3 regions of the Marinomonas sp. 63XJN7_9_ISO-PGPR-S23-217 genome follow, and region 2 is predicted to be linked to each of the others. Evidence: predicted binding sites of a transcription regulator. Region 2 holds the regulator's gene; each other region holds the start of a gene.
What was found. Region 2 encodes PhoB, which activates phosphate uptake and scavenging genes when phosphate is short. Its sites were predicted from a motif close to TGTCATANNNNTGTCANA; they were not measured.
Positions count from the first base shown of each region.

Region 1: AC0VYI_RS06785 (phosphatase PAP2 family protein) is a predicted target of PhoB. The motif match lies at 2,412-2,429, and genes of this name have one in related genera.
Region 3: AC0VYI_RS13480 (PhoX family protein) is a predicted target of PhoB. The motif match lies at 2,590-2,607, and genes of this name have one in related genera.

Region 1 covers NZ_CM149678.1:1,452,913-1,457,568, reverse strand. The annotation lists gene AC0VYI_RS06795 (AhpA/YtjB family protein) at 1-610, shown strand, start outside; gene AC0VYI_RS06790 (MJ1255/VC2487 family glycosyltransferase) at 739-1,842, opposite strand; gene AC0VYI_RS06785 (phosphatase PAP2 family protein) at 1,839-2,354, opposite strand; gene AC0VYI_RS06780 (phospholipase A) at 2,544-3,512, opposite strand; gene AC0VYI_RS06775 (5-carboxymethyl-2-hydroxymuconate Delta-isomerase) at 3,566-3,901, opposite strand; gene AC0VYI_RS06770 (2-hydroxyacid dehydrogenase) at 4,001-4,656, opposite strand, start outside.
Region 2 covers NZ_CM149678.1:5,347,787-5,352,442, forward strand. The annotation lists gene AC0VYI_RS24875 (amino acid ABC transporter ATP-binding protein) at 1-360, shown strand, start outside; gene AC0VYI_RS24880 (chorismate--pyruvate lyase family protein) at 573-1,103, shown strand; gene ubiA (4-hydroxybenzoate octaprenyltransferase) at 1,152-2,009, shown strand; gene phoB (phosphate regulon transcriptional regulator PhoB) at 2,094-2,786, shown strand; gene phoR (phosphate regulon sensor histidine kinase PhoR) at 2,796-4,157, shown strand; gene AC0VYI_RS24900 (response regulator) at 4,314-4,656, opposite strand, start outside.
Region 3 covers NZ_CM149678.1:2,886,355-2,891,010, reverse strand. The annotation lists gene AC0VYI_RS13485 (hypothetical protein) at 1-272, shown strand, start outside; gene AC0VYI_RS13480 (PhoX family protein) at 585-2,486, opposite strand; gene AC0VYI_RS13475 (hypothetical protein) at 2,839-3,297, shown strand; gene AC0VYI_RS13470 (DUF805 domain-containing protein) at 3,447-3,851, shown strand; gene AC0VYI_RS13465 (GntR family transcriptional regulator) at 3,969-4,656, opposite strand, start outside.

The DNA of each region.
Region 1 (4,656 bases), 1.6 Mb from region 2:
TATTCTCAATATTAATGAATGGCACGAAAACATGACACCGCTTCAGGTTGCCAACTTACTTACTCCCATTTACCGTGCGATTTTCCAAACAACCGAACGCTTTCATGGACAAGTCCACCAATATCAAGACGACTCCGTTCTCATCCTGTTTAATGCAGAGGACACAGGCGATCATTTATATATGGAAGCCATTAGTGCCGCTCACGTCATTATCGGTTTAACGGAAGCCCTATTAGAAAACGAATTATACCATGACGCTCCCGCCTTGAACCTCCACCTCGGATTACACAAAGGAACGCCTCATATTACAGAGATGATGAAAAATGACACGTTTGATGCAGATGAAATAGGCGAACTAATGGATGACATCACCAAACTCACTCAATCCACCAGCATTAATAAACTGGTCATCAGTGAACAGGTTTTCACCATGAACGATATACAAAACCGAGTGTTTACCAGTTTGCCAGAGATCATTGACATAGATGAAAATGAAATCTTAATTTATGAAGTAAAAGGTCTGGCTGAGAAATATCAAAAACGTGTCTATCAATATATCAAAGAGATCAACCGGGCTGATGAAAACTTAGCGTTAGATGCAAACAACTAATTCAGGCCTACCCCGTTACAAACGTATAAAAAAAGGTTTTAGCAATACCGATAAGCCACAAAATACGCCTCCCTAGCACTGCTAAAGAGGCGTTTAATACTCTTCTGTCCTGTAGTCCTGAAATAGGTTTACACTAGGACTGTACGTTGCCGCCGACGCAAGCCTGCGGTGGTCGATCCATCAAAACTAAAATCAATATCACCGGACAAACTGGACGTTTGTGCCCACAACTGTTCACATAAAGTTGATAATTTCGTGTCATTTCCTTTCTGAAGCCAGCCCACAACAGCCCGCGCCACATTGGGATAATTTACCTGAACGACCCGACTGCTCTCTAACCAATTCTGAATAATCGATGAACTCAATGTGCTACTGGTGTGTGCAAGTTTTAGATACTCCAAAGCAATAGCATTTGAATGTTGTTCTATTTGACCTTGCAGTGGTTTAGCTAAAATACGACGCCCCAACTGCAATGCCTCTGAGTTCAATTCAAACCCAGCATTGCACAAGACAGATTCACACTCACTTAAATTGTTATGAAACTCAATGCGACTGAAAGGAAAGACTTCTATATTGCCATAGACACCAGGCTCAATGTCTTTACAGTGCATACGAAAATGGTAATTCGGTACCCCTTCCAACCATTCCATGACTTCTTCGCTGTCCTCAAAAGGCAAATAGACTAAGACATGATCATCTTTAGGGTTATTATGTTTGTTATCCATGAGAATCAAAGGCGGCAAAATTGCATGATCAAAATGATGCCAGTGAGCACCAAGCTGAGTGGTCGCAGGAGCAAAATGCATCATAATCCATTGAGCGATACGACTCCCTTTGAATTGCGGAATGTTATGATGAAATGCATATTGGTGACCAAACCCAACACTAGGGGTTCCTTGGCGTTTCGCCGCCCAAGCAACAATGGGCTCAAAATCCGTAATTACCAAATCATAAGAGCGAGTATTAATAGTTCGAATGTCTTTCAGTAACTTCACGACATTGGCTTTTCGACAGGTAGAGACAATGTCCAGTTTGCCATTTCGCGCCACAAAGCTCAAACCCTGAAAGGTTTGATACTCCCCAAAGACGTCCATATCAAAGTAATCTTTTGCGTCTCGTCCTGAAAAAATATAATCCACGTCAATGCCTGCTCGGTGAAACTCAGCTGCCATTGAACGTGCACGAGTAATATGGCCATTGCCAGTCCCTTGAACGCCGTACAAAATTCTCACACCAATACTCCTACCATGATGGCCGCGCAAGCTGTTCCAAGTAATGCTCCCATTACCGTATCCGTTGGAAAGTGAACGCCTAAAAATATCCGAGACAGTCCTACATGACTGGCCCAGACATACAATAAAACACTAAACTCGGGGAAAAATTTGCTTAAACAATAGGCAATAAAAAATGCTCCCGAAGTATGACCTGAAGGAAAAGAAAACTGGTCAGATGGGATAATAAAACTACTAAAATTCTCCAAAGCCTCTGCAGGCCGATTACGCTTAAATCCCCGCTTTAAAAGAAAATACAAACAACGCTCTAATATAAACCCCATCACCAAGATCAAAACCAAGGTATTAAATTCTAACCACCATAGGGATAAAGCTAACAGCGCATACAATGGGCCATCCGCGCTAAAGGAAATAGCACGTCCAATTCGAGTAAATCCAACACGATGTTTACGTGCCATACACCAAGAAAAAGTATGTACATCTACTGCGTGGATATTTTGAAGGATATTCATACGCCACCCCGCTCATTATTTGTCTACCCCTAACATAGAATAGAAAAATGTCAGTTTAGCGGCAGTTATATGACAGCTGTATGAAGTACATACTCACCGTAAAATGATGAGGGTTTCACGGACTAGAAAAAAATGCCTCGCATGATGCGAGGCATTGAAAAAACCATTCACAATAAACAGCCCGTTAACTCATAACCAGCTTGATAACATAATCCCCACTCCCAACGTTTGTGAACTGTGGTTATAATCAAGCAACGAATCACCGTAACCATTAAAGTACTGTATGTAACCTCTCGATTTACCCCAAAGAGGGAAGGTAAAACCTAATTGTACCGACCCCTTATTACCGGATGTGCGAAGATTGTTTCGTAAGGTCATATCAAATGTATAATCGTCAATGGTATGCACCATCGTCAATTCCCCATACCCCAAATATTTTTCAATATCGGGGTTATCATCATCGGCCGCATTTTCAGGAATACGGTACCAAGGCTTGATGGAATAAACGGTATTTTCAGTCTGAAACAAAAAGTTAACGTATATACGGTTCCAAGAACGAGATAAAGCCGTTGATTGCCCATTCGATTGATGAACAATACCGTAGCTTACATAAGTCGGTTTAATACCAAAAAGCCCTTTTTTGGGCTCCGTCATTAGGAACATTTCTGGCTCATAGTTGGTGTCTCTAAAGGGCGCTGAAATGCTACTATTGTAAGCTTGCCAATAAGACAGCTGAGTGTAAGCCACCCATAAACTACTGTTTTTACCAACCACATCGTATAAAACAGGCACTTTAAAGCTAAATTGAAATTTAAATTCAACATCATTTAAATCATCTGAGCTGTTTTTATCCCCTAAAAATGCCCTACTGACAGGGTGAGGGTTATAGTTAAAAGGTAAAAAATAATTGGTTTTATAGGGTGTTAATACAAACGGATTATTGGCCGTTGCTTGCTCTTGTTCCATGCGTTGCTGTATAAGGCCATGGGCCTTTTTAGCACGTTCCGAAATAGGTTCAGGAACTGCTGGTTCTTCCGGCGTCGAATCATCGGAAGTATCAGATTTAGCGTTAACAGACGATTGATCCGTCAGTGCTTTACTCTCTGTTGCCCACAACAAAGAAGGTGAAAATAATATCAGTACTAGCAACCATTTCATGTTTTTGTCCTAGGGTCTCTCAGAGAAAGAGGTCAGTATTACAGTGACAGTACTCATTTTTTTGTATAGGTTTCTTTGTCCATTTCACATATGTCGACAGTGAAGCTCACATTCACCACCTTAAAACCCTGCAAAGCATCAAGAACCAAAGAGGAAAGCATTCTTCTGCTCTCAACCGAACGGCCAGATAGCATCCGAATGGTGACATGTACAAAGGCATCGTCCTTGCCACCCGTCACAAAATTTTTGTACGCAAGCGCCCTTAATTTCAGATCTTCCTCCGCAAAAAGGCCCGAAGTAAGGCAAGCCGACTTTACCACGTCTAGCCAATCAACCGGCGGCACTTCTTGTTCTAAATTTTGACTGTATTCAATAATGCAATGAGGCATACATTAGTCCCTTGTAATGTCCGTAAAAGAGTAGCGTTAGTATACTACGGTCTTATTGCAAGCCATTCAGAAAAGTGAAAACCTTTATTTATTTCATTATTAATAACCTAATGAGGCATTAACACCTTCTGGAATAAAACCATTAGCACGATAATGCCGAATCGCCTTAGCCACTATCTGACTGGCCGAAACAGGATTCGTTGGCGCGGAAATATGCGGCAAAACAGTCACCTTCGGGTGGGACCAAAAACGGTGTGAGGTTGGCAACGGCTCTTGGGCAAAGACATCTAATACGGCATGATCCAAATGTCCATTGTCCAAGTGTTCCAACAAAGCCATCTCATCAACGATAGGACCACGGGCAAAATTAATCAGCATGGCGCCATTGGGTAACAGGGCCAATCTTTCATGATTGAGTAAACCGCGAGTACTATCCGTCAAGGGCAACAAACAAATCAAAATATCGCTGTCCTCTAACAACGCATCTAGACCTTCTTCACCACAATAACACGGCACGCCCTCAAAATTTTTGGCCGTTCTACTCCAACCAGACACATGAAAACCATTATCCACTAAGCGTGTTGCACTGACTTGCCCTAACGCACCCAATCCTAACACCCCGACGCGTCGCTCCTGTGGTGTCACCATTGCCCGTTGATACCATGTTTTTTCACACTGCTGTTGCCTATAAAATGGCATACCACGATGCAGATACATGGTCCACGCTAACACCGCTTCAGACATGGTCTTCGCTA
Region 2 (4,656 bases):
GTGAAAATTGCCAACCAAGCATTAAAATACCCAGGGCAACTTTCCGGGGGCCAACAACAGCGTGTGGCGATTGCCCGTGGCCTGTGTATGCAGCCACGCATCATGCTATTTGATGAGCCCACTTCCGCTCTTGACCCAGAAATGATCAAAGAAGTGCTCGATGTTATGGTGCAGTTGGCAGAAGAAGGGATGACCATGGTTTGTGTTACCCATGAAATGGGCTTTGCTAAAACCGTGGCGGATCGCGTGGTCTTTATGGATGCTGGAGAAATTGTGGAGGCCAATGAGCCTCAAGAGTTTTTCAATAATCCACAGCATGACCGTACACAATTGTTCCTAAGCCAAATTTTGAACCATTGATACTGATTCCCTGTTAACTAAACAAATCGGATCAACAGCCTCACCTTGATGTTCCACCATGACGTTGGACATAAAGGCGAGGCTTTTTTATGCATTGTTCTATGGGACAAGGTTGCGAAACCTCAATATAATAGCCATGTCACTAATCGAGACCTTTATGCACTGGCAGAAACACCAGTGTCGATAAAAGGGCTCTAAACGATTGGCCTAACATGCAATTAAATCATCATCTGACACTTGCCCTGCACTACCGTTGGCAACCCTTAAAACAAATTAACAAACAGCAAATTCCAGCGTCACTTTGGTTTTGGCTCACGACCAGTCAATCCATCACCGCAGAGTTGAAAAAAAGAGGCCAACTCACGGTAGAGGTTATTGAGGATGGTTGGGGGAAAGCAACACCGCGTGAAAAACGACGACTCAACATGAAGCCACGCGATGCTGCGCGTGTTCGCACGGTATTATTAAAAGTCGATGGTCGAACCGTTATATACGCCCGCTCCATTATCCCAGCCAACGCCTTACGAGGTCATTGGCGACAAGTGAAACATTTGCACAATAAACCATTAGGCGGTTATTTGTTTAAACATAGGGCACTTAAACGCAGCCCTATTGAGGTAGCGGCCCTTCCCAAAGGCTTATTTACCAATCACCATACTAAAGTCTGGGCAAGACGCTCTGTTTTCCAACAATTTGGCTCTGGTATCTTGGTCAGTGAAGCATTTTTCGAGACAATGGCATAACATAAAGGCGGCTTCGCCTAATTCTGACGACTAAATCAATGGACTCCCATGAACAAGCTTAAAGATTACGCCGACTTAACGCGTTTTAATCGTCCTATTGGCTCCCTACTCTTGCTGTGGCCGACCCTATGGGCCCTTTGGCTAGCGGCCGATGGCTGGCCCCAATGGCACCTTATTGTCATTTTTGTTCTGGGAGTGTTTAGCATGCGTTCTGCCGGCTGTGTCATCAATGATTACGCTGACCGAAAAGTCGATGGACACGTTGAGCGCACGAAAAATCGTCCTTTACCGTCTGGCCGTGTGTCCGAAAAAGAAGCGCTGGGGCTGTTCGCCTTTTTGGTCGTATTGAGCTTTTTGTTGGTGCTGTGTACCGATTTACGAACCATTTTGCTGTCTTTCGTCGGCTTAGGATTAGCCGCACTGTACCCCTTTATGAAGCGCTACACCCACCTGCCCCAGTTATTTCTTGGCTTGGCGTTCTCTTGGGCGATTCCCATGGCATACAGCGCCCAAGGCGGGGATCTGCTAGACCCCAAGTTGTGGATGCTGTTTGTGGCAAATTGCTTCTGGACCATTGCCTATGACACCTACTATGCCATGACAGACCGACCCGACGATTTAAAAGTCGGCATTAAATCCACCGCGATCCTTTTCGGCAAATACGATTTACTTGTTATTCTCTGTCTACAAGGTCTGACGTTATCCCTATTGGTCTGGATCGGGATACTGGCCCACCTTAACTGGATCTACTTTGTGTCGCTTATCATCAGTTTGGGATTATTTGGGCTGCAATACCAAAAAGCCAAAGAACGTGACCGACAAGCCTGCTTCCATGCTTTCTTAGATAATAACCGAATTGGCTACTGTATCTTTATTGGCATCGCTGCTAGCTTACTATTTATGTAATATATGGCGAATATGTGACATTTTCATATAACTGTCATACTAAGACGTTTTAATTAAACCGTTCCTGAGATGAGGGTAGATCCTGTGACCGGTAAAAAAGTATTAATCATTGATGATGAGTCTTCCATTCGCGAAATGATCGCCGTCGCCTTAGAAATGGCGGGATACGAATATATGGAAGCAGAAAATAGCCAACAAGCCCACGAAATCATTGTCGACCATCGACCTGATTTGATTCTCTGCGACTGGATGATGCCAGGGAGTAGCGGCATAGAACTGACTCGTCGCCTAAAAAAAGACAGTGCAACAGCGGAAATCCCCGTCATTATGTTGACGGCAAAAAGCGAGGAAGACAACAAAATTCAAGGGCTGGAAGTCGGTGCTGACGATTACATTACCAAGCCCTTCTCGCCACGAGAATTAGTCGCCAGACTGAAAGCGGTGCTACGTCGAGCCACGCCTCAAGGGGTAGATGAGCCAATTGAAATCGAAGGGTTAACCCTTGATCCTATTAGCCAACGCGTTACCATTGACAATAAGCCGCTAGATATGGGGCCGACGGAGTACCGTCTGCTAAAATTTCTCATGACTCACCAAGAAAGAGCCTATTCACGGGCACAATTATTGGATCAGGTATGGGGCGGTAATGTTTATGTGGAAGAACGTACCGTTGATGTGCATATTCGCCGTTTACGAAAAGCCATTGGTAGCAGTCACGACTTTTTGATTCAAACCGTTCGAGGGACTGGCTACCGATTCTCTCCCAAAAGGACTTAGTCATATAATATGAAAGCAGTTTGGCGAAGAGCAATAATTCGCTGGTCTTTAGGGCTTTTGGCCTGCATCGTCATCGGTTTTATCATAAACCACTTACAAGCCGTCGTACTTTTGTTTTTATTGGGAACATTGTATTGGCAGCTGTATCAACTTTACCAATTTCATTATTGGCTACGTCACTCTGGGCGAGGCGCCCCCCCTGAATCGGATGGTATCTGGGGAGATATCTTCGATGTTGTCTACCGTTTGCAGAAAAAGCAGCGTAAATCGAAGCGCCGTATGCGCCAAGCTCTGAATCGTATCGAGAATTCTACCGCCGCCCTAAAAGAAGGCGTCATTATGGCCGATAACCAAGGCAACTTAGAGTGGTGGAATAACTCGGCAGGACACTTTTTAGGCCTAATGCGCCCAGTTGATCGAGGGCAGCCCATTACCAATATTGTTCGCAACCCAGAATTTTTTCGTTACTTTACCCAAAAACGTTTTGGAGAACCGCTGGTGATTAAGTCACCGGCCAAAGAGGGCGTTTATTTAGAAGTCCAAACCACCTTGTACGATAAAAATGATCATTTGATTTTTATCCGCGATGTCACAAGACTGCACCTGCTCGAAGAAATGCGCAAAGACTTTGTCGCCAATGCCTCCCATGAGCTAAAAACCCCTTTAACGGTCATTAAAGGTTATTTAGAAACGTTAGAAATGTTCCAAGATTCCCTGCCCGCCAGCATGCAAAAAGGCATCGCAAATATGTCTGAGCAGTCGGAGCGCATGGAACATTTAATCGAAGATTTGTTGCTATTATCGCGTTTAGAAAGCAACGATAAACGAGAAGAAGAACATTGGCATGAGGTGTCTTCTTGGACGGAAGCCATTAAGAAAATTGCGTCACCTCTACTTACTGAAAAACATTCTTTAGACATTGATATTCCAGAAAAAGCACGTCTGTACGGCGCCTACAACGAACTCTACAGTGCGTTTTCTAATTTGGTGGTAAACGCCATCAAGTATTCACCAGATGGCGGTGAAATCAAAGTGAAATGGGAGTCTAATGAATTCAGTGGCGTGTTTTCAGTTGCCGACCACGGCTTAGGCATAGACCCAAGATACATTCCGCGCTTAACGGAGCGATTTTTCCGAGTCGATAAGGGTCGTAGTACCAAAACGGGCGGCACGGGCTTAGGCTTAGCCATCGTCAAACATGTGCTCATGCACCATGATGCTAAGTTACAGATCCTTAGCGAACTCAACCGTGGCAGTCGCTTCTCTTGTCATTTCCCAGCCAACCGAGTACGGACGGATGATATTCCAGCGTTTTCTGCAATAGAAAAAAATGTTGAGGATGACAAAGAGCCTATTGTAAAAGACCAATAAACCCCACCCTAACCCTCCCCTTAAATAAGGGGAGGGAACAAGACATTCCTCAGCCCAACCCCTTCCCCTTACAACGGAGCTGGGAGGGAACTGTCGGCTCCTCCCCCTTGCCAAGGGGGAGGCTGGGAGGGGGTTATAAGGGTTCAATACATAACACTATAAGCTATCAAACAGCTTACTGATAAACGCTTCTTTTTCAGCATCTTGGTCAATCAGCCCCAAACCAACAGTTAAAAAGGTTGAATCATGTTTCTTCTCCGTGGTGGCGACAGATTGGACATAATAATTCAGGCGATTGACCTTGCCCTCAAACTCTAAATCCAAAACGGATTGTCCCAATACTTGAGGAATCACGTCATCGCTTTTTATCAGCATGGTGGCGTCTTGTTTACTAAATTGAATCACCATGCAGCGAAACTGTTTGCCTTCGAAACGCACCATAGTGGGAATTTTCACATCTTTCACTGTGGGGACAGGGGCATCAGGGTTGATAAATTTC
Region 3 (4,656 bases), 2.5 Mb from region 2:
GCGGATTTGACATTGGTATTCGTGCAGGCGACCCTATACGTCTGGTAATTTACTCGAATAAGGTATTGAAAAAGCTTATCGCAGGGGAGGAAGTTGTCAGCGAAAATTATGTCATCACCGATCAACGTAATACCCAACTTGGTGATATCAAAATTGCATCCGGTTTAACACTCAGTTATGGCTTTGTACTTAATCCTGGGGAATGGTCCTGGTCGTCCTTTTTCGGGCTTGATAAAAATAAAATAGATTGTAAATGGTTGCGTGCTTCTTAATGTTTCAATGGTGTTAGCAAAATGAACTAACTGAAACATAGCTATGTCAGCAGAGCCAATGGTGGCATCAATGACTTTGCTGAAATAACAGAAATACTTAACCATTATATGATTAATGTTGGTACATTTGATAAATATGGAATGAAAAGTAGGGGAATATATTAGTGCAACTTGGCTGCAAAAAAGTTGTAGTAATATGGTTTTTTGAATACATGTTCGCAATTTTTAACGATAGAGTAAAAGAAAAGGGCAGCCAAATGGTTGCCCTTTTGTTTATCCGATCAGATAAATCGTTGTAAAGTCGCTTATTAATTAAGAGACTTTAGGAATCCCTGTGATGTAACCCACAGCCGCACCATAACGATCTTTGTAATTAGCTCGGACGTATGGATCTAATACATCTTTTACTTTGTCATGCAATGGGCTTTCCCAGTCACCAGGGTGTTGCATGTTGCTCATGATGTAGGTCCAGCCGTTAATTTCGTCAACCGCATGCAGGCCAGTTGATTCTGCGCCTGCTGGGCAAGACATAATGCGTGATAGGTCGCCGCTGTCTACATTATAGGCCCATAGGAAGTTGTTGACATGATTGCCACTGTCTTCTCCAATGAACAAAGTGCGAAGCTTTTCAGAGTACTTGATATTATCTGGGTTAGCGATACGGTCAGCATGGGCTGTATTGCCGATTGCATCGGCAGTTTTTAGGTCTTCCCCTGTTAGGTTGAATGGAGCGTGCATGTGAACCGATACCCATTCGCTGTCAATGCTGTTGCCATCACTGTCTGTTTGACCGCCTGTTAGCTTGTGCTCATATACGGCACCAGCTTTTGGTCCTTGAACATGAATGTCATTGCTGCCATCCGTCATGGTTTTATAGATGTATGACATTGCTGAGTAGGCTTTTTTGTCTTTGATATTGACTGTTGTGCCTTCCATTTTGGTAAAGCCTAAAGAGCCACCAACAAGCGCTGCATAACGGTGTGTTTCCAAGAAGGCCGCTTCTTTTTCCATACCTGGTTTCAGTTTTACCCAGTTTGGTTTGCCGCCGTAGCCAATCTTAGTGAAGCTTGGGTCTTTTGGGTCTTTATGATGGATTTCCATGATATCAGAAGATTTAATGCCTGCATCAACTAGGCGTTTGATTTCATCGCTATTGGCTTCACCCAGTTTGATCCAAGAAATATCGCCCGCACCTGGGCCTTCGTTAGAAGTTTGATGCCATTTTCCTACATATAGCTTACCAGAAGATAAATCACGTGGTTTGTCAGCAATAAACATGAACAGACCACCATTTGTCGCATCGTCACCCATGATGACAGTGCGTTCATCTGGCATGACTTGAACAAGCTCATGAGAAATACGGCCCATGCAGTAATGCTTGGTGATAGACCCTGTACCGTCTTTGTTGACGGTGACTTCTGGCAGGTGACCATAATTATAAGGTGTGGCTTTATTTTCATCGCCGAACAAGTTCTTACTGTAAGCTTTGAAGCGCTTATCATCCATTTTTGATGCGTCTGGCTCATATTCTTCGCTGGAAAGGTGAGTGCCCCATGGTGACAAGCTCGCCCCGCAGGTGATCCATAAACCACCAACACTGGAGGTATCAACATTGTGATATTTCACGAGTTTCAATTCACCCGTTTCTTGGTTTTGATCCAGTGTTAATACGGCAATAGGGGAGGGTAGACGACCGTACATATCGTTACCGCCGCCGTCACGCGAAGTATATTCAAATTGAACCACCGCAAATACTGGTTTGCCGTAAACACCAGGTACGTTTGCACCTTCTACCGTTAATAGACTTGAACCATCTGGACAGTCTGAGAAAAATTGGCGATTACCCGCTGTTGGATCGTTAATTGGACGATTGTTAATATCATAATAACCGCCTGCAACGACTGTTCCGCCTTGACCATCAGGAACTTTATCGCCAGAAATGAAAAAAGGATGGTAGTCAAGTTTAACCAGGCGACTAGAACCATCTTCAAACTTAAGCTGCATTGCCGAATTGATATAGGTTGTCGCCATGGCTGCTGGGTTACTTAACGATGGCGCCGCCATTGGAACAAAACTGACAGAGGCTAATGGGGAGTCTGTGATGTTGTCGGCAAACGCTTTGGAGGTGAATATCCCACCAGCAAGAGGGAGTAAAGGGGCGCCTGCCATAAAACCGAGCATACGACGACGAGTATTATCAACGGACTGGGTCATTTCTTCGTTCCTCATTGAGTCAGGGTGATACCTGATTGATATGTAATAGAAATATCGATCACTGCCCGATCGAATTTATCGTCAAAGAGTAAACCATAGTAAGCATGACAATTTCATGACAATTAATTTACTTTAATGGGGTATTTTTTGTTGTTTGTGCATATTTGTTGTTTTTTCTTGCGTATTGTCTTGTCATAAAAATGCAAGGTTTAGGTTTAAATGTGCAATGGGACTGATTGGATTGTGCTGTTCACGCTTGCCCCATAGAATGAAATCTCACTTTTCATAGAATCGAATCGCGTTTTTATAGAGGAGATTGTATGTTGCTATTTTTCAATAGGAGTAGGTGAACATGAAAAAAGTTCTCTTTAAGAGATTGCAGTCGCTCACTGCAATTCTTGTTTTGAACACAATGCCTGTAAGCTACACACAGGCAAGTACGGTTTTTTCGACTCAGCCCGCCTCATCAGGCATTGTTGTAAATGAAAGGAGAGAATCCCGAGGTACTTCTTCTCCCCACGTTACTTTACAGTCCTTGTATTTTCAAAACTCTTTAGATCGCATAAAACGTGATGCGGAGTCTAATAATGCTTCTTACCACGTGGCACTTGCCATGGTAGAAGAGGCTTATCAGGATCATTTTGATGAGGTGTTAGATACCTATGAAGCGGCCTTGAAAAATGCGGCAATCAATCAGGATCCCAAGCTTGTTGTTGAAGCAAAAACGTCAGCAAAAACCGAACTGGCCCAACTGAAATCGATTCGCAGTAAAAAACTGGATGAATTTGCTCGTCAGTTTGGTGCGGTATAAGGTTTTTTAATGGTTTTCTAGACTTGCGTTTGAATCTGTTCTCTTTTTTGAGGGTTAGTTGTAATTTTTTTAGCGATTAATTCCATGCTGTTATATTCTTTACAGAGCGTTTATCTATCAGCTAACTGAATGAAAAGAGAAGGAAAGATATGGGTTGGTATCTGGTTGCCTTTAAGAAATATGCCGTGTTTTCAGGTCGTTCGTCTCGCAAAGAGTTTTGGTATTTTGTTATGGGTAATATGATTGTCAATCTATTGCTCAGTCTCTTGTTTTTTGTGCAATCCTTCTTATCAAAATCATTGATCACCTTAGATCAATTAATGATCGTTGTTTTGGTGTTTAACTTTTTGATTCTATCCCCAACCATTGGGGTGAGTATCCGCCGTCTACACGATATAAACCGCTCTGGTTGGTTTATCTTTCTTAATGTAATCCCTGTATTTGGTACCCTCTTACTGATCTTTCTCTTATCTTTAGAAGGCTCGATTGGTGATAATCGATTTGGTGAAGATCCAAGCTGGATAACATCAAGGAGCGCTCCAATTACCATTTGATAATTTAAATATATAATTTATCAAAAATATCATAATACAAAAAGGCGACAGCAGCTCAGCTCTCCTCCTCGGTCGCCTTGTTTTCATTTCTCTGTTAAATAGGTGTTGTTAACGAGATTATAAAAAAAACTCTGGGTACGTTTTTTTAATTTCCTCGACTTTGGATAGTGTGCCACTTAAGTGTTCACGCATCGAGTCGACTGCTTGGATGGGATCGCCGGAAGTAATGCTTTGGATTATTTTTCTATGAGATAAGATAACACCGCGTACTTTTCCCTCTGAAGGGAGATGTAAACGGCGAATGCGGTCCATATGTCCAGATCGAGAGCAAATAAGCTCATATAACTGGCTTTGGCCGACAGCGTCAAACATCGAGGAATGAAATAATCTATCTAATTTGCTAAATAGGTTTATGTCCTCTGCGTTGCCTCCAATTAAGCTTTCTTGCATATCCACTAACATGGTTAAATGAGACAGTAGTCTACTGTCTTGATGTAATGCTAAACATCTAACCACTTCGAACTCCAACGCTTCTCGCAAAAAATGATTCTGTTCTAATTGCTGTATATCAATGTAGCTTACTTCCGTGCCGGATTGTGGACGAACCTTAATCAAACCAACTTGCTCTAGACGAAGTAGGGCCTCCCTAACGGGGGTTTGGCTGACGTTATACTCTTTACAAAGGTCAACCCTAGTTAAGGGAGCGCCTGGAGGAAGTTCTAAATTAGTGATTCTTCTGTGTAAGTCAGCGTAGATTCGGTCTACTGCCGATTTGGGTGTTTCATCTAGATGATCAAGATACTTT